2 linked regions of the Allocatelliglobosispora scoriae genome follow. The protein of the gene in region 2 binds, or shares a complex with, the protein of the main gene of each other region. Links are inferred from orthologs where the notes say so. Each region holds a gene or a part of one and is shown on either strand. Other genes may lie near its edges. The genes, in order: pcrA and uvrB.

What was found.
Region 1: the proteins of uvrB (region 2) and pcrA are in contact, whole or in part, in a crystal structure (PDB 7EGT), measured with the Thermus thermophilus proteins. The link is inferred for Allocatelliglobosispora scoriae from one-to-one orthologs. Residues at the interface, in WP_096411307.1 of Thermus thermophilus: Glu23, Leu25, Arg26, Asp27, Gly28, Glu29, Arg30, Phe31, Arg55, Glu326, Asp327, Phe328, Glu379, Ser382, Gln383, His398, Gly400, Arg401; in WP_096412145.1 of Thermus thermophilus: His654, Arg656, Phe657, Gln666, Asp668, Glu669, Lys680, Arg681, Leu682, Ser683, Lys685, Tyr686, Ala687.

The regions. Positions count from the first base shown.
Region 1 is NZ_JACHMN010000002.1:4,174,280-4,181,991, forward strand. Bases 3,178-6,250 are described here. They hold pcrA (DNA helicase PcrA), read left to right. Parts: upstream 3,178-3,556; coding sequence 3,557-5,944; downstream 5,945-6,250. Other genes in these bases: F4553_RS24625 (bifunctional metallophosphatase/5'-nucleotidase), read right to left, coding at 3,178-3,276; F4553_RS24635 (bifunctional methylenetetrahydrofolate dehydrogenase/methenyltetrahydrofolate cyclohydrolase), read right to left, coding at 6,050-6,250. Outside these bases: F4553_RS24610 (ATP-binding protein), read left to right, coding at 1-282; F4553_RS24615 (response regulator), read left to right, coding at 279-932; F4553_RS24620 (chorismate mutase), read right to left, coding at 993-1,301; more of F4553_RS24625, read right to left, coding at 1,561-3,177; more of F4553_RS24635, read right to left, coding at 6,251-6,913; F4553_RS24640 (peptide ABC transporter substrate-binding protein), read left to right, coding at 7,348-7,712. UniProt on the Escherichia coli protein: A helicase with DNA-dependent ATPase activity. Unwinds DNA duplexes with 3'-5' polarity. Translocates on single-stranded DNA with 3'-5' polarity. Initiates unwinding more efficiently from a nicked substrate than double-stranded DNA.
Region 2 is NZ_JACHMN010000002.1:1,640,685-1,648,262, forward strand. What follows is about bases 1,236-4,174. They hold uvrB (excinuclease ABC subunit UvrB), read right to left. Parts: upstream 3,798-4,174; coding sequence 1,674-3,797; downstream 1,236-1,673. Other genes in these bases: F4553_RS13070 (alpha/beta hydrolase), read left to right, coding at 1,236-1,627; F4553_RS13080 (hypothetical protein), read left to right, coding at 4,130-4,174. Also shown: F4553_RS13060 (TerC family protein), read right to left, coding at 1-348; F4553_RS13065 (antibiotic biosynthesis monooxygenase family protein), read left to right, coding at 559-885; more of F4553_RS13070, read left to right, coding at 896-1,235; more of F4553_RS13080, read left to right, coding at 4,175-5,782; rpsA (30S ribosomal protein S1), read right to left, coding at 6,723-7,578. UniProt on the Escherichia coli protein: The UvrABC repair system catalyzes the recognition and processing of DNA lesions. A damage recognition complex composed of 2 UvrA and 2 UvrB subunits scans DNA for abnormalities.

The sequences.
Region 1 (7,712 bases), 2.5 Mb from region 2 along the record:
GCACTCGTGGCGGCGACGAGAGAAGCGCTTGTCAACGCCGCCCGGCACGCTAAGGTCACCACCGTCGCCCTCTACGCGGAAGTGGAGCCCACGGAGATCAGCGTCTTCGTCCGGGACCGCGGAGTCGGCTTCGACATGTCGACTGTGGAGGAGCACCGGCACGGCGTACGCGGGTCCATTGTGGGCAGAATGGCGCGGCACGGCGGCAAGGCGGAGATCCGCAGCGAACCGGGCGAGGGCACCGAGGTCCGCCTCACCCTGCCAACGAAGGAGAACTCATGAGCACGGAAGAGCGGCGCCTGCGGGTCTTCCTCGTCGATGACCACGCGATGTTCCGGGCGGGGGTCCGCGCGGAGCTCGGCGTCCACGTCGACGTCGTGGGGGAGGCGGCCACGGTGCAGGAGGCGATCGCGCAGATCGCCCGGCATACCCCCGATGTCGTGCTGCTCGACGTCCACATGCCCGACGGCGGTGGCCGGGCGGTGCTGGAGGCGATCCGCAAGACCACGCCCAACGTCAAGTTCCTCGCGCTCAGCGTCTCCGACGCCGCCGAGGACGTGATCGGGCTCATCCGTGCCGGGGCCAGGGGTTACGTCACCAAGACCATCTCGCCGGACGAGCTCGCCGGCGCGATCCGCCGCGTCGCCGACGGTGACGCGGTCTTCAGCCCGAGGCTCGCCGGGTTCGTGCTCGACGCCTTCGCCGCCCGGCCCGATGCCGCGCTCGCCGATCCGGAGCTGGACCAGCTCACCAACCGCGAGCGCGAGGTGCTGCGCCTGCTGGCGAGGGGCTACGCCTACAAGGAGATCGCGAAGGAGCTCTTCATCTCCATCAAGACGGTCGAGACGCACGTCAGCAATGTCCTGCGCAAGCTGCAGATGTCCAACCGCTACGAGCTGTCCCGCTGGGCGGCCGACCGCCGCCTGGTGTGACGAGGCCGGGTCGCCGGCCCTACCGGGTCATGAGGTAGGGCCCTTCCACTGACAGCTTGCTCAGAGCGCGCCTCGGCCCGCTCGGAGGATGAGCAGGGCGAGCTGGGTGCCGTCGGCCCCGAGCTCCTGGCGGAAACGGTCGAGGATCTCGCGCTCGCGCGACAGCACGAGCCTGGTGCCGCCGGACGCGACCCGGGTCGCCCCGACCCGCTGGGAGATCGCCGCGCGCTCCCGCCACAGGGCGATGATCGTGGCGTCGATCTCATCGATTCGTTCTCGCAGAGCGACGATCTCCTCTGCCGCGGCGTGCTCCTTGGTGCCGGTGCCGCTGATGCCGTCGGCCAGTTTCGGTGCGGTGGTGATGCTCATCTCTCGTTCTCCTAGCTGAAGGTCGGGATTGACGAGCCCGGACGCAAAAAAGCCCCGGACTCTTCGGGAGTCCAGGGCTTGGCAGGTCTGTGTGATCAGACGCGACCAGCGGCTGGGGAAGCTCCCGAAGCCGCAAAATAAAATCGCACCTGCTTGATCACGCTCCCCATCTTGCCACAGCCAACGGGGTGTGCGCGAGCCCTCCCAGCAAATGGGAGAGCTCGCGCACACGGCGATACGCATACCGGGAGATGAATCCTTACGGCAGGCGCGTGATCCGGTTGGCAGCCGTCGGGGAGACCGGAGCCGCCCCGAGGTAGGCGACGAGCGCGTCCACGTCGAAGCCGGGCGCGAAGACCCGACCGGTGCCGAGCTTCAGGTTGGTGAAGCCGTCACCGCCGTTGGCGAGGAAGTCGTTCGTCGTCACCTTGTAGGTCGCCGCGGGGTCGATCGGCGTCCCGTTGAGCGCGATGTTCGACACGCGGGAGCCGAGGGGGCCGGAAGCGGTGTAGGTGTAGGTGAAGCCGCTGCTCACCTGCAGGATGCGCGTGGTGCTCTGGCCCGCGTACCCGGCGAACTGCTGCTCCAGCACCTCCTTGATCTGCGCTCCGGTGAAGGCCTGCGTGACGACCAGGTTGTTGAAGGGCTGGACCGTGAAGGCCTCGCCGTAGGTCACCGCGCCGGCGGGCTCGCCACCGGGCGAGGCCGAGTAGGCGATGTCGGCCCGGACGCCGCCGGGGTTCATGAGGGCGATCACGGCACCGTTGGACGCCGCGGTGTAGGCGAGCTGCGCGTCGGCGATGACATCGCCCATCACGCTCTCGCCGCTCGGCAGGGCCGTGCGGGTGATGTCGGCGGTGATGGCGCCCACCACGCGGTTGGCGAGCGGTGCGACGGCGACGCGGTACTTGTCGGCGATCACCTTGGCGGCCGGGTCCACCAGGGCGGGGTTGCGCACGAAAACGCCCGGCGCGGAGGTCTGCCAGGTGCCGTCGGGGTTGCGTACGCCGTTCTCCGCGATCACGTTGCTCGCCGAGACGGACGTGAACTTGAAGGTCCGCTTGTCGAGCGTGTAGTCGATGTTCGTGACGAGCTGGCCGTTGGTGCCGGCGCTGGTCACGACCGTGCTGGCGCCCGAGGAGTTCGGCAGCGCGCAGGAGTAGAACCGGTGCGTGTGGCCCGAGACGACGATGCCGTAGGCCGGGTCGAGGCCGCCGACGATGTCGGTGATGGGTCCGGCGAACGAGGCACAGCTCGACGGGTCGGCCGGCGTGACGTTCTGCGTACCGCCCTCGTGGATCAGCAGCACGAGCGACCTGATGCCGATGAAGCGCAGCAGCTTCGCGTAGAAGTTGGCGACCTCGATCTCATCGCGGAACTCGACCGTGGTGATGCCGGCCGGGTTGACGATGGTCGGCGTCGCCTCCAGGGTCATGCCGACATAGGCGACCGGCACGCCCTGGACGATCCGCAGCGAGATCGGGTCGAGGATCGGCAGCTTGGTGTGCTTGTCGAGAACGTTTGCAGCGAGGTAGCGGAAGTCCGCTCCGCTGAACCCGTCGCCGTCGGCGCAGCCGTCGGTCGGGTGACAGCCGCCGCGCTGCAGGCGCTTGAGCTCGGTGATGCCCTCGTCGAACTCGTGGTTGCCCACGGAGCTCAGGTCGAGCCCGGCGTTGTTCATCAGCTCGATCGCCGGCTCGTCGTGGAACGCGGCGCTGACCAGCGGCGACGCGCCGACGAGGTCACCGGCGCCGACGGTCAGCGACGACTTGCCCGCTGCCGTCGCCTCCGAGCGCAGCCGCTTCACCAGCGTGGTGAGGTACTCCGCGCCACCCGCGGGAGTGCCGTTCACCGCCGCGCCGCTGCCGGTCGGCGGGTCGATGGCGCCGTGGAAGTCGTTGAACGCGAGCAGGTTGCCGCGCGCGGTGAGGGCCTGTGCCGTGGCCGCCCCGTAGGTCACCGAGACGGGGGTCATCGGGGTCCAGCGCTCCGCAGCCGCAGTGGGCTGCGAATTCGCCAGCGGTAGCGTGGCGATGACCGCGGCAGCGAGGGCGGGAACGCCCAGGGTGCGAACGAGGCGGGTAAGCCTGGTTTGCGGTTGCCTCTGCCGACCAAGATCGGACATTGGGGATGCCTCCGATAGGAAGGGAAACGATCGTCACCGATCATCATGGTGCTCCGGAGGTAACAGCGCCAGGAGCGTTCGGTGTTGTCTTGATGGCGATGTCGGTGCGCCGGAATAGACTCGGCGCACCATGCATGCACTCTTTGACCTCCCCGCAGCCACACCCGCTGAGAGCGCCGCTTCGCCGTCGGCGGCCGTCGTGCCGTCATCGCCGGAGCCGAGACGCCCGGCCGTCGATCCGGAGAAGCTGCTGGAGGGTCTCAACGACCCGCAGCGTGCAGCCGTCATGCACAGCGGATCGCCGCTGCTGATCGTGGCGGGCGCCGGCTCCGGCAAGACCCGGGTGCTGACGCAGCGCATCGCCTACCTGCTCGCCGCGCGCCACGTGCACCCGGGCGAGGTGCTGGCGATCACGTTCACCAACAAGGCGGCCGGCGAGCTCAAGGAGCGGGTCGCGCAGGCGGTCGGCCCCCGGGCCAGGATGATGTGGGTCTCCACCTTCCACTCGTCCTGCCTGCGGATCCTGCGTGCCGAGCACGAGCACGCCGGGCTGAAGAGCACCTTCTCGATCTATGACGCGGACGACTCGCGGCGGCTGATGACGATGGTCTCCCGGGAGCTCGACATCGATCCCAAGCGCTACCCGCCGCGCGGGCTCGCGGCGCAGGTCAGCAACTTGAAAAACGAGCTGATCGACCCGGAGTCCTTCACCCCGGCGGGCCCGCAGCAGCGCATCCTCGGCGAGGTCTACACGCTCTACCAGGCGAAGCTGGCGCAGGCGCACGCGCTGGACTTCGACGACATCATCATGCGCACCGTCCACCTGCTCCAGTCGCACCCCGACATCGCGGAGAAATATCGCCGCCGCTTCCAGCACGTCCTCGTCGACGAGTATCAGGACACCAACCACGCGCAGTACACGCTGGTCAAGGAGCTGGTCGGCCAGACCGGCGAGCTCTGCGTCGTCGGTGACGCCGATCAGTCGATCTACGCGTTCCGCGGTGCCACGATCCGCAACATCCTGGAGTTCGAGCGCGACTACCCGCAGGCGCGCACGATCCTGCTGGAGCAGAATTACCGCTCCACCCAGACGATCCTCACCGCCGCCAACGCGGTGATCGACCGCAACACCGGCCGCAAGGCCAAGCGGCTCTGGTCCGACCAGGGCGAGGGCGAGCGGATCGTCGGCTATGTCGCCGACACCGAGCACTCCGAGGCCGACTGGGTCGCCCGCCAGATCGACAAGCTCGCCGACGCCGGTGAGGCGCGCCCGGGTGACGTCGCCGTCTTCTACCGCACCAACGCGCAGTCCCGCGTCTTCGAAGAGGTCTTCATCCGCTTCGGCCTGCCCTACAAGGTCGTCGGCGGTGTCCGCTTCTACGAGCGCAAGGAGGTCCGTGACGCGCTCGCCTACCTGCGGTCGGTCTCCAACCTCGACGACACGGTCTCGGTGCGCCGCATCATCAACACGCCCAAGCGCGGGATCGGCGAGCGGGCTGAGGCGTGCGTCGAGGCGCTCGCCTCCCGCGACCGGATCTCGTTCGGCGCCGCGATGCGCCGCGCGGGTGAGGCGCCGGGCATCTCCGCGCGCGCGGCCAACTCGATCGGCGGGCTGGTGGAGCTGCTCGACGAGGCGCGGGTGCTCGCCGAGACCGCCCCGCCGGAGCAGGTTCTGGAGCTGCTGCTGTCGCGCTCGGGCCTGCTCGCCGAGCTGGAGACGAGCGTCGATCCACAGGACGAGGGCCGCCTGGAGAACCTGCAGGAGCTCGTCAGCGTCGCCCGCGAATACACCGAGCGGCTCGAGGCGTCCGAGGGCGATGAGCTGCCCACCCTCGCGGGGTTCCTGGAGCAGGTCGCGCTGGTCGCCGACTCCGACCAGGTCCCCGAGGACGATCCGGACCACCAGGGCGTGGTCACGCTGATGACGCTGCACACGGCGAAAGGGCTGGAGTTCCCGGTCGTCTTCCTCACCGGTCTCGAGGACGGCGTCTTCCCGCACCAGCGCAGCCTCGGCGACGCCAAGGAGCTGGAGGAGGAGCGGCGCCTCGCCTATGTCGGGATCACCCGCGCCCGCCGGCGCCTCTTCCTCAGCCGGGCGGTGACGAGGTCCGCCTGGGGGCAGCCGTCCTACAATCCGGCGTCGCGGTTCCTGGAGGAGCTGCCGCCCGAGGTGACGGATTGGGAGCGCACCCAGGGGGCGTACACCTCATGGGGTGGTGGGATCGGCGGGCGTGAGCGCAACGCGGGCGCGACCAGCACCTTCACCGGCGGCACGAGCCGCGCCGCGGCGATCGCCTCCAAGATCGGGATCGACCCGTCGAAGCTCGCGACCGCGAGCGACCTCGCGGCCGCCTCGGTGCCGTCGCTGGCGGCGGGCGACCGGGTGCTGCACCAGCGCTACGGCATGGGCCGGGTGCTCGCGGTCGAGGGCAACGGCCCGCGCGCGCAGGCTCAGGTCGACTTCGGCGAGCAGACCGTCTGGCTCGTCCTTCGCCACGCCTCCATCGAAAAGATCTGAGAGCGGCCCGTCAATCGGCGCCTGGCGGCGTTGCTCGTCGCCTTGTGTCCAAAGGGCGCACACGGCGGCGCCGCGCGCCTTGCCGGCCGCCAATTGACGGGCGCTCTACGCTTCGGCGAGGGTGACCACGTTGGCGAGCAGCATCGCCCGGGTCATCAGGCCGACGCCGCCGGGGTTGGGGGAGAGGTGCCCCGCGACCTCGGCGACGGCCGGGTCGACGTCGCCGAGCAGCCGTGCCTTGCCGTCCGGGTCGGCCGACTCGACGCGCGTCACGCCCACGTCCAGTACGGCGGCGCCGGGCCGCACCATCTCAGGCTTGATGAGGTGGGGGACGCCCGCGGCCGCCACGATGATGTCCGCGCGCCGGGTGTGCGCCGCGAGGTCCCGGGTGCCCGTGTGGCAGAGAGTGACCGTGGCGTTCTCGCTGCGCCGGGTGAGCAGGAGCCCCAGCGGCCGCCCGACGGTGGTGCCCCGGCCGACCACGACCACCTCGGCTCCGTCGAGCGGCACGCCATAGCGGCGGAGCAGCTCGACGATCCCGAGGGGCGTGCACGGCAGCGGTGCGGCGACGCCGAGCACGAGGCGGCCGAGACTGATCGGGTGCAGCCCGTCGGCGTCCTTGGCGGGGTCGATGAGCTCGAGCACCCGGTTCTCGTCCAGCCCCCGCGGCAGGGGCAGCTGCACGATGAACCCGGTGCAGGCGGGGTCCGCGTTGAGCTCGGCGACGGCTGCCTCGACCTGGGCCTGGGTCGCATCGGCGGGCAGGTCGACGCGGATGGAGGCGATGCCGACCTCGGCGCAGTCGCGGTGCTTGCCGGCCACGTAGGCACGGGAACCCGGATCGTCACCGACCAGCACGGTCGCGAGCCCGGGCGTGATGCCTCGTGCGGCGAGCGCCGTGACGCGGGAGCGGAGCTCGTCCTTGACCGCCGCAGCGGTCGCCTTGCCGTCCAGGATCGTTGCGGTCACGTGGCCAGATCCTACCGACCGCCCCGGCGGCGGCGACCTCGGCCATTCATGATCGAAGTACTATCGATGTTGTTATGACTTTATGAACAAGCTCACCCTGTGTGCTCTGCGTTAATCGATTCCACAGCGTGAGACGACAAATAGGCACATAATTTCTGGGTTGCTACGACGGAGGAGCACGGACCTCTCTCGGCGACAGCGGCACGGGTTACGGCCTATTACGACATAATCCGGTACTATTCGCCCGACCGGCTGGGCGGCGTCCTAATACCAGGACGAGGGGAAGACAGGCAAGTCAACGTGCACCGATCGTCACTGACCTGTGATAGTCGAAGTTGTGCGGGCCACCTGCTCCGACCTACCTTTGCCGGACGTTGTGCGGTCGCCACCCCTCGCGGTGGTGACTACGCAGCGTGAGGACATGAGGAGGCTCAATGCAGGTTCGTAGGCTCGCTTCTTGGACCGCGATCCCGCTCGTCGCAGCGCTCGGCTTGGCGGCCTGCGGTAGCGGCAGCGACAGTGGTGGCAGCTCGGCCGGTGTGGTGAGGATCGGCATCGCCGAGCCCAAGCACCTGATCCCGACCAACACCTCGGAGGTCAGCGGTTCTCAGGTGCTGGCGGCGCTCTTCGCGCCGCTGGTCGACTTCGACGCGGACAACAAGCCCGTCGAGGTGCAGGCCGAGTCGGTCAAGACGACCGACAACAAGGTCTGGACGATCAAGCTCAAGGACGGCTGGACCTTCCACAACGGTGAGAAGGTCACGTCCGACAGCTACATCAACGCCTGGAACTACGGCGC
Region 2 (7,578 bases):
GCCACGCAGGACCAGCGCTATCACGATGCCGATGAGCAGCACCTTCTGCTGGTACTGCCGGGGGACGGCGAACCGGCCCATGATGATCACGAAGACGAAGAGGTTGTCGATGGAGAGGCTGTATTCCGTGAGCCAGCCGGCGAAGAACTCGCCACCGTAGGTGCCACCGTGCTTGCCGTAGACGTAGACCCCGAACGCGACGGCCAGCGCAACATAGAAGAGGACCCAGAGGGTCGATTCCTTCATGGAGGGCTCGTGCGGCCGTCGCGCCACGATGACGAAGTCGATGAGCAACAGCACCATGAGGCCGACGAGGGTGACGCCCCACTCAAGGCTGGACACGTTCATAAATTAACCCTCCGGTAGGCAGCGCAAAACCACCGGAGGTCTCTTCTGCCACGGAAAATCCCGTGACCGACGGAACCGGGCCTCTATGCGCAGGCCGTGCTGACGACTCCGCCGCGAGGGAATACTCCCCTCCCGATCGAACATTATTCTCCATGATGACCTACTCGGGTCCGCTTCCGGGGCTGAAATCGAGTGTGAAAAGATCCTCCAATGGTTGTGGAAGTGGCTATTTTCGACATCGTCCCCGGTCAGGAGGACGACTTCGCGGCCGCCTATGAGCAGGGTCACCACGTTCTCGCCAGCACTCCGGGCTGCCACGGCGTGCGGATGACCCGGGGGATCGAGACCCCGACCCGGTTCATCCTCATCGTCGAGTGGGACTCGGTCCAGGCACACACGCAGAACTTCCGGGAGTCGGAGCGCTTCGGCGTCTGGCGCGGTCTGATCGGCCCCTACTTCGCCACGCCGCCGCTGATGGAGCACTTCATCGACGTGACCGCCGGGGCGCCGGTGGAGGAAGCCAGCCTTGGGCACTAGGCATGACCTGTTGCGCACCATCGACGGTGTGCTCATCTCCGCGAACCACCAGCCCGGCCCCACCGAACTCGCCCTGGTGATAGCGCACGGGTTCACCGGCTCCTGGCGCCGACCGGCGGTACGCAGAGCGGCCGACGTCTTCAACCGGGGCGCCGGCGTCATCAGCTTCGACTTCCGCGGGCACGGCCGCTCCGGCGGCTCCTCCACCGTCGGCGACCAGGAGATCCACGACCTGGAGGCGGCCGTCGCCTGGGCCCGCGAGCTGGGCTACAAGGAGATCGTCACGATCGGCTTCTCCATGGGCGCCTCCGTCGTCGTCCGGCACGCCGCGCTCGTCCGCGGGGTGGCCGCCGCCGTCGCGGTGAGCAGCCCGGCCCGGTGGTACTACCGGGGCACCACGCCGATGCGGCGGGTGCACTGGGTGATCGAACGCCGCCTGGGCCGCCTCCTCGGCAGGGTCGCCCTCCGGACGCGGATCTCCGGCCGGGGCTGGAACCCGGTGCCGGAGTCACCGACCGAGGTGGTCGCCCGGATCGCGCCGACACCGCTGCTCGTGGTGCACGGCGACGCCGACACGTATTTCCCCGTGGAGCACGCTTACTCCCTCTTCGCCGCGGCCAACGACCCGCGCTCCATCTGGATCGAGCGGGAGTTCGGGCACGCCGAAAACGCGGCCACCGAAGAGCTCCTGGAGCGGATCGCCGACTGGATCGACCGGGCGGTCGGCATCACCCGACCGTGACATCCGCACCGGCCGCAGATCTGCGCGGCCGGTGCGGATGCCGCCGTCAGTCGGCCTCAGCCATGATCTTGAGCTCCTTCTTCAGCTCGTGGATCTCGTCGCGGATCCGGGCCGCCAGCTCGAACTGCAGCTCCCGGGCGGCGGCGAGCATCTGGTCGTTGAGCTCGGCGATCAGGGTCATCAGCTGATCGCGGGCCATGCCCTGCGAGTTGGCCTCGACCTTGCCGCCGCGCGACCGCGTGCCCGGTGTCGGTGCCTTGCCCCGCGACAGCTGCCGCCCGGCGCCGCCGACGATCGCACCGCCGGGGCCGTGCCCGCCGAGCGCCGACTCGGTATCCTCGGCCTCTCGGTAGATGTCGTCGAGGATGTCGTGGATGCGCTTGCGCAGCGGCTGCGGCTCGACACCGGCCGCCTCGTTGTATGCCACCTGCTTGGCCCGGCGCCGATCGGTCTCCTCGATCGCCTTCGCCATCGACGGGGTGATCTTGTCGGCGTACATGTGGACCTCGCCGGAGACGTTACGGGCCGCGCGGCCGATCGTCTGGATGAGGCTCGTGCCGCTGCGCAGGAAGCCCTCCTTGTCGGCGTCGAGGATCGCCACCAGGGAGACCTCGGGCAGGTCGAGACCCTCTCGGAGCAGGTTGATGCCGACGAGGACGTCGTATTCGCCCATGCGGAGCTCCTTGAGCAGCTCCACCCGGCGCAGCGTGTCGACCTCCGAGTGCAGGTAGCGCACGCGGATCCCCTGCTCCAGCAGGTAGTCGGTGAGATCCTCGGACATCTTCTTGGTCAGCGTGGTGACGAGGACGCGCTCGTCGCGCTCGGTGCGCAGCCGGATCTCGTGGATCAGGTCGTCGATCTGGCCCCGGGTCGGCTTGATCACCACCTGCGGGTCGACGAGGCCGGTCGGGCGGATCACCTGCTCGACGAACTCCCCGCCGGACTGCCGCAGCTCCCACGGGCCGGGGGTCGCCGAGAGGAAGACCTGCTGCCCGACCCGCTCCAGGAACTCGTCGAAGCGCAGCGGCCGGTTGTCCATCGCCGACGGGAGCCGGAAACCGTGCTCGACCAGCATCCGCTTGCGGGAGGCGTCACCCTCGTACATCCCGCCGATCTGCGGGATCGTCACGTGGGACTCGTCGATGACGGTGATGAAGTCGTCGGGGAAGTAGTCGAGCAGGCAGTGCGGAGGGCTGCCCGGACCCCGGCCGTCGATGTGGCGGGAGTAGTTCTCGATGCCGGAGCAGAAGCCGACCTGGCGCATCATCTCGATGTCATAGGTGGTGCGCATCCGCAGCCGCTGCGCCTCCAGCAGCTTGCCCTGACGGTCCAGCTCCGCGAGGCGCTCCTCCAGCTCGACCTCGATGTCGCGGACCGCGCGCTCCATCCGCTCCGGACCGGCCGCGTAGTGCGTCGCCGGGAAGACGAGCATCTGGTCGACCTCGCGGACCACGTCGCCGGTGAGGGGGTGCAGGTAGGAGAGGCGCTCGACCTCGTCGCCGAAGAGCTCGATCCGCAGCGCCAACTCCTCGTAGGCCGGGATGATCTCCAGCGTGTCGCCCCGGACCCGGAAGGTGCCCCGGTTGAACGCGATGTCGTTGCGCGAATACTGGATGTCGACCAGGCGGCGCAGCAGCTTGTCGCGGTCGATCTCCTCGCCGACGCTGACCTTGACGGCGCGCTCGAGGTACTCCTGTGGCGTGCCGAGACCGTAGATCGCGCTGACGGTCGCGACGACGATGACATCGCGCCTGGTCAGCAGCGACATCGTCGCCGAGTGGCGCAACCGCTCGACCTCCTCGTTGATCGAGGAGTCCTTCTCGATGTAGGTGTCGGTCTGCGGGATGTAGGCCTCGGGCTGGTAGTAGTCGTAGTAGCTGACGAAGTATTCGACGGCGTTGTGGGGCATCAGCTCGCGGAACTCCTTGGCGAGCTGCGCGCAGAGGGTCTTGTTGGGTGCCAGCACGAGCGCGGGGCGCTGCAGCTTCTCCACCAGCCAGGCGGTCGTCGCGCTCTTGCCCGTGCCCGTCGCGCCCATCAGCACGACCTGCCGCTCCCCCGCCCGCACCCGGCGCTCCAGCTCCGCGATCGCGGTCGGCTGATCACCGGAGGGGACGAATTCGCTGACCACCCGGAAGGTGCCGTCGACGCGTGGGATCTCGAGTGCCATGCCCATCAACCTACGCCGTGGGTATGACAGCCTTTGTCGGACCGGACAGGAAGCACGGGACTATACGTGACCACCTCGCTGCAATATTGCGATTGTGTGTCGTGGTCGACTCGATTACCCTCGATTCGTAGGCCGCTCGCGGCGGCCGACCGGGGATGATGACCGGACCTCCACACCGGCCGGTCCCCTCGGCGCCGGGTTGCAGCTCCTGCCGTGGCACATCGCCAAGGGCCGGTGAGCGCACCTGTGCGGTTGCGCTTACGCGCACACGGCCGCCGCGAGCGTCCTTATTTTGCCCGTCACCGATCTGCGCGCTGCGGCGTTCTCCTCGCGTGGAGGCAACCCGACCCAACGGCCGTCGCCGCTCCCTCTCCCTCATCGTCGTCGCGGTCCTCGCGCTCGGCGCCCTCGCCGGGATGAGCCAGGGCCTGCGATCGTGCTCGACGCCAGAGACCAAGCCCGAGAGCAGTCGGCCGCTCAACGGCACCGACCTGCAGAAGCTCGGCAGCATGCGGCTGCACAACTTCCAGGACGCCCGGGCCGGCATCCATGGGACCATCGGCAAGACCGGCTCGGAGATCACCTTTGCGGGCTGGGTCGACTGGCAGCGCCCGCTGATCTACCTCTCCACCAGCAACACCCGCTCCGGCAGCCCGAACATCCTGCTCCAGGCGTCGCCGGGGGTGGTCGCCTACCGCATCGGCAAGCCGCCAGGCACGGCCGCGACACCCAGCCCGGGTCCGAGCGGCGCGGGCGATCCCGCGCTGCCGCCGGCCACGCCGCCGTCCGACAATTGGCGGGTACGCCCCCTCGGCCAGCTCATCAAGGACAAGCCGGACCCGGTCGACAGCCTGCTGGCGCTGATCTTCTCCGTCGCGGCGAACCAACCGGACCGGACCGATTTGCTGGAGCAGCTCGACGCCCGCTGGCTGCGCCACGACAACGTCCTCGGCACCCCGGTCGAGGTGATGATCGGCCCCGCGGTGATCCCCCTGCGCCCCTGGGCCAGCCCTTCCGCGACCATTCCGCCGAGCTCGGCATCGACGCAGCCCCCGGCGTCCCCCGCCGTGCAGGGCGTCCGCCAGGTCCAGCCCGGCTCCTCGGCTGCCGCTCCGTCCGCGACGGCCTCGGCCTCGCCCAGCGCATCACCCAGTGCTTCACCGCCCGCACCGAACTCGCTCGCCGCGCACGGCGGTGCGGTCGCCTACTACCTGGACGGCGCGGCCCGGCTGCTGCGCATGGAGGCCCTGCTCACCCAGGAGATCTCCGTCCAGGTGGACCTGCAGCGCGATGATCGGCCGGTGCTGACGACGATCGACGTCCTCGGCGGCGGCATGATCAAACCCCGGGCGGTCACCACCGTCGAGGCGAAGGCGCTGGCCCGGATGCGCCAGCGCAACCTCAACGCCGGGGGCGGCCACGTCACGGTGACGATGCCGGTCGGCGGCGGCGGCCTGATCGAGGCGTCCGGCTGGCTCGACTGGCGGACCGGCCTCGCCTACCTCTACGCGCGGAACCTCGACGAGCCCACGTCCAACGTGCTGGTCCTCGCCGGGCGCAAGGGCATCTCGATCAAGCAGTTCCAGCAGCAGAAGACCGATCCGCCCCTGCCGCAGCCGCCGCGGGGCGGATGGGTGACGAACGAGTGGAGCGATCTCGGCATCAAGGTCGCCGTCACCGACATCGACGTCCTGCTGCACGAGGCGCTGTCGCTCGCGGTGAGCAGCCGCGACGACCCGGTCTCGCTCGGCAAGGCCGCGCACCGGCTGCGCGCCGACATGATCGGCAAGGTGCCGGTCGCGGTCTTCGAGATCCCCGGGCAGCAGGACATCGGGCTGCCGAGCGGCTATGCCCGGCTGCGCTACTGGGTGGACAGCACCGGGGTCGTGCACCGGATCGAGATCCGGACGAAGACGGGTGGCCTCGGCCGCCTGGACCTCGACGTGAAGTCCAAGCTCCCAGCCCTCCCCCGCACCGTCTCCTGACACGTTGTGCAGCAGAGCGCGGCCATTTCGCTTCGCGAGGCCACGCTTTGCTGCATGACGTGCCGCGCGGGAGTGCCACGCATGCCGCGCGGGAGTTCCACGCGTGCCGGGTGGAAGCGCAGGGGATGCCGGGCGAAGGTGCCGCGCGGGAGTTCCACGCGCGCCGGGTGGGAGCGCCAGGGGATGATCGCGCTCGGTCCGGGAAGGTGGCCCTCCGCTGAGACCGGGATGGGCCGGCTTCCCGGAAACGACGCGATCTAGCTCAGGCGGGCCCGCAGCGTCGTCCAGACCTCGTCCACCTGGGCAGCCAGCTCCTCGGGGGTGCCGTTGTTGTCGATCAGGATGTCCGCGGCCGCCCGTCGCTGCTCGTCGGTGGCCTGGGCGGCGATCCGGGCCCGCGCCTCGTCCTCGGCCATCCCCCGGTCCCGCATCACCCGGGCGACCCGGGTCTCGGTCTCGGCGAGCACGACGATGACCAGCTCATAGGTGGATGCCAGCCCCGCCTCGATCAGCAGCGGCACGTCGTTGACGACGACGGAGTCCGGCGGTGCGGCGGTGGCGAGCTCGACCGTACGCGAGCGCACCCGGGGATGGATGATCGCCTCGAGGCGCTTGCGGGCGGCGGTGTCGCCGAAGACCGCAGCGGCGAGTGCCGCCCGGTCGACGCCGCCGTCAGCGCCCAGCACACCGGTGCCGAACTCGGCAACGACCTCGGCGAGCCCGTCCGTTCCCGGTGCGATCACCGCACGGGCCAGGCGGTCGGAGTCGATGATGATCGCTCCGCGCTCGGCGAGCAGCTTCGCGACCGCGCTCTTGCCGGCGCCGATGCCGCCGGTCAGACCTACCCACACCATGCCGAACAGTCAACCACGGCGCAGAAATGAAGGAGGAGGGCGACCCGGCCGGGGTCGCCCTCCTCCTTCATGGGGATCAATCAGCCTTACTTGCCGCCGGCCAGCTTCTCGCGAAGTGCCGCCAGCGCCTCGTCGGTGGCGAGGGTGCCCGAGGGCTCCTCCGCCGCCTTGGCCGGAGCCGGAGTCGAGGTGGAGACGTTGCCGGTCGGGGTCTCGGCAGCCGCAACCGCGTCAGCGGCGCGCGAGGTCACAACCTGCTTCGTGTGGGCCTCCCAGCGGATACGCGCCTCCGCGTACTGCTTCTCCCACTCGTCGCGCTGCTTCTCGAAGCCGTCGAGCCACTCGCCCGTCTCGGGGTCGAACCCGTCCGGGTAGACGTAGTTGCCCTCGGCGTCGTAGGTCGCAGACATGCCGTAGAGGGTGGGGTCGAAGTGCTCCTCGCCCTCCACGAAGCCCTCGTTGGCCTGCTTGAGCGAGAGCGAGATCCGCCGACGCTCGAGGTCGATGTCGATGACCTTGACCATGACATCGCCGCCGACCTGCACGACCTGCTCCGGGATCTCCACGTGGCGCTCGGCCAGCTCGGAGATGTGCACCAGGCCCTCGATGCCGTCCTCGACGCGGACGAACGCGCCGAACGGAACCAGCTTGGTGACCTTGCCCGGAACGATGTTGTTGATCGCGTGGGTCCGCGCGAACTGACGCCACGGGTCCTCCTGCGTCGCCTTCAGCGACAGGGAGACACGCTCGCGGTCCAGGTCGACGTCGAGAACCTCGACCTCGACCTCCTGGCCGACCTCGACAACCTCGGACGGGTGGTCGATGTGCTTCCAGGACAGCTCGGAGACGTGCACCAGACCGTCGACGCCACCCAGGTCCACGAAGGCACCGAAGTTGACGATCGACGAGACGACGCCCTTGCGGACCTGGCCCTTGCCGAGC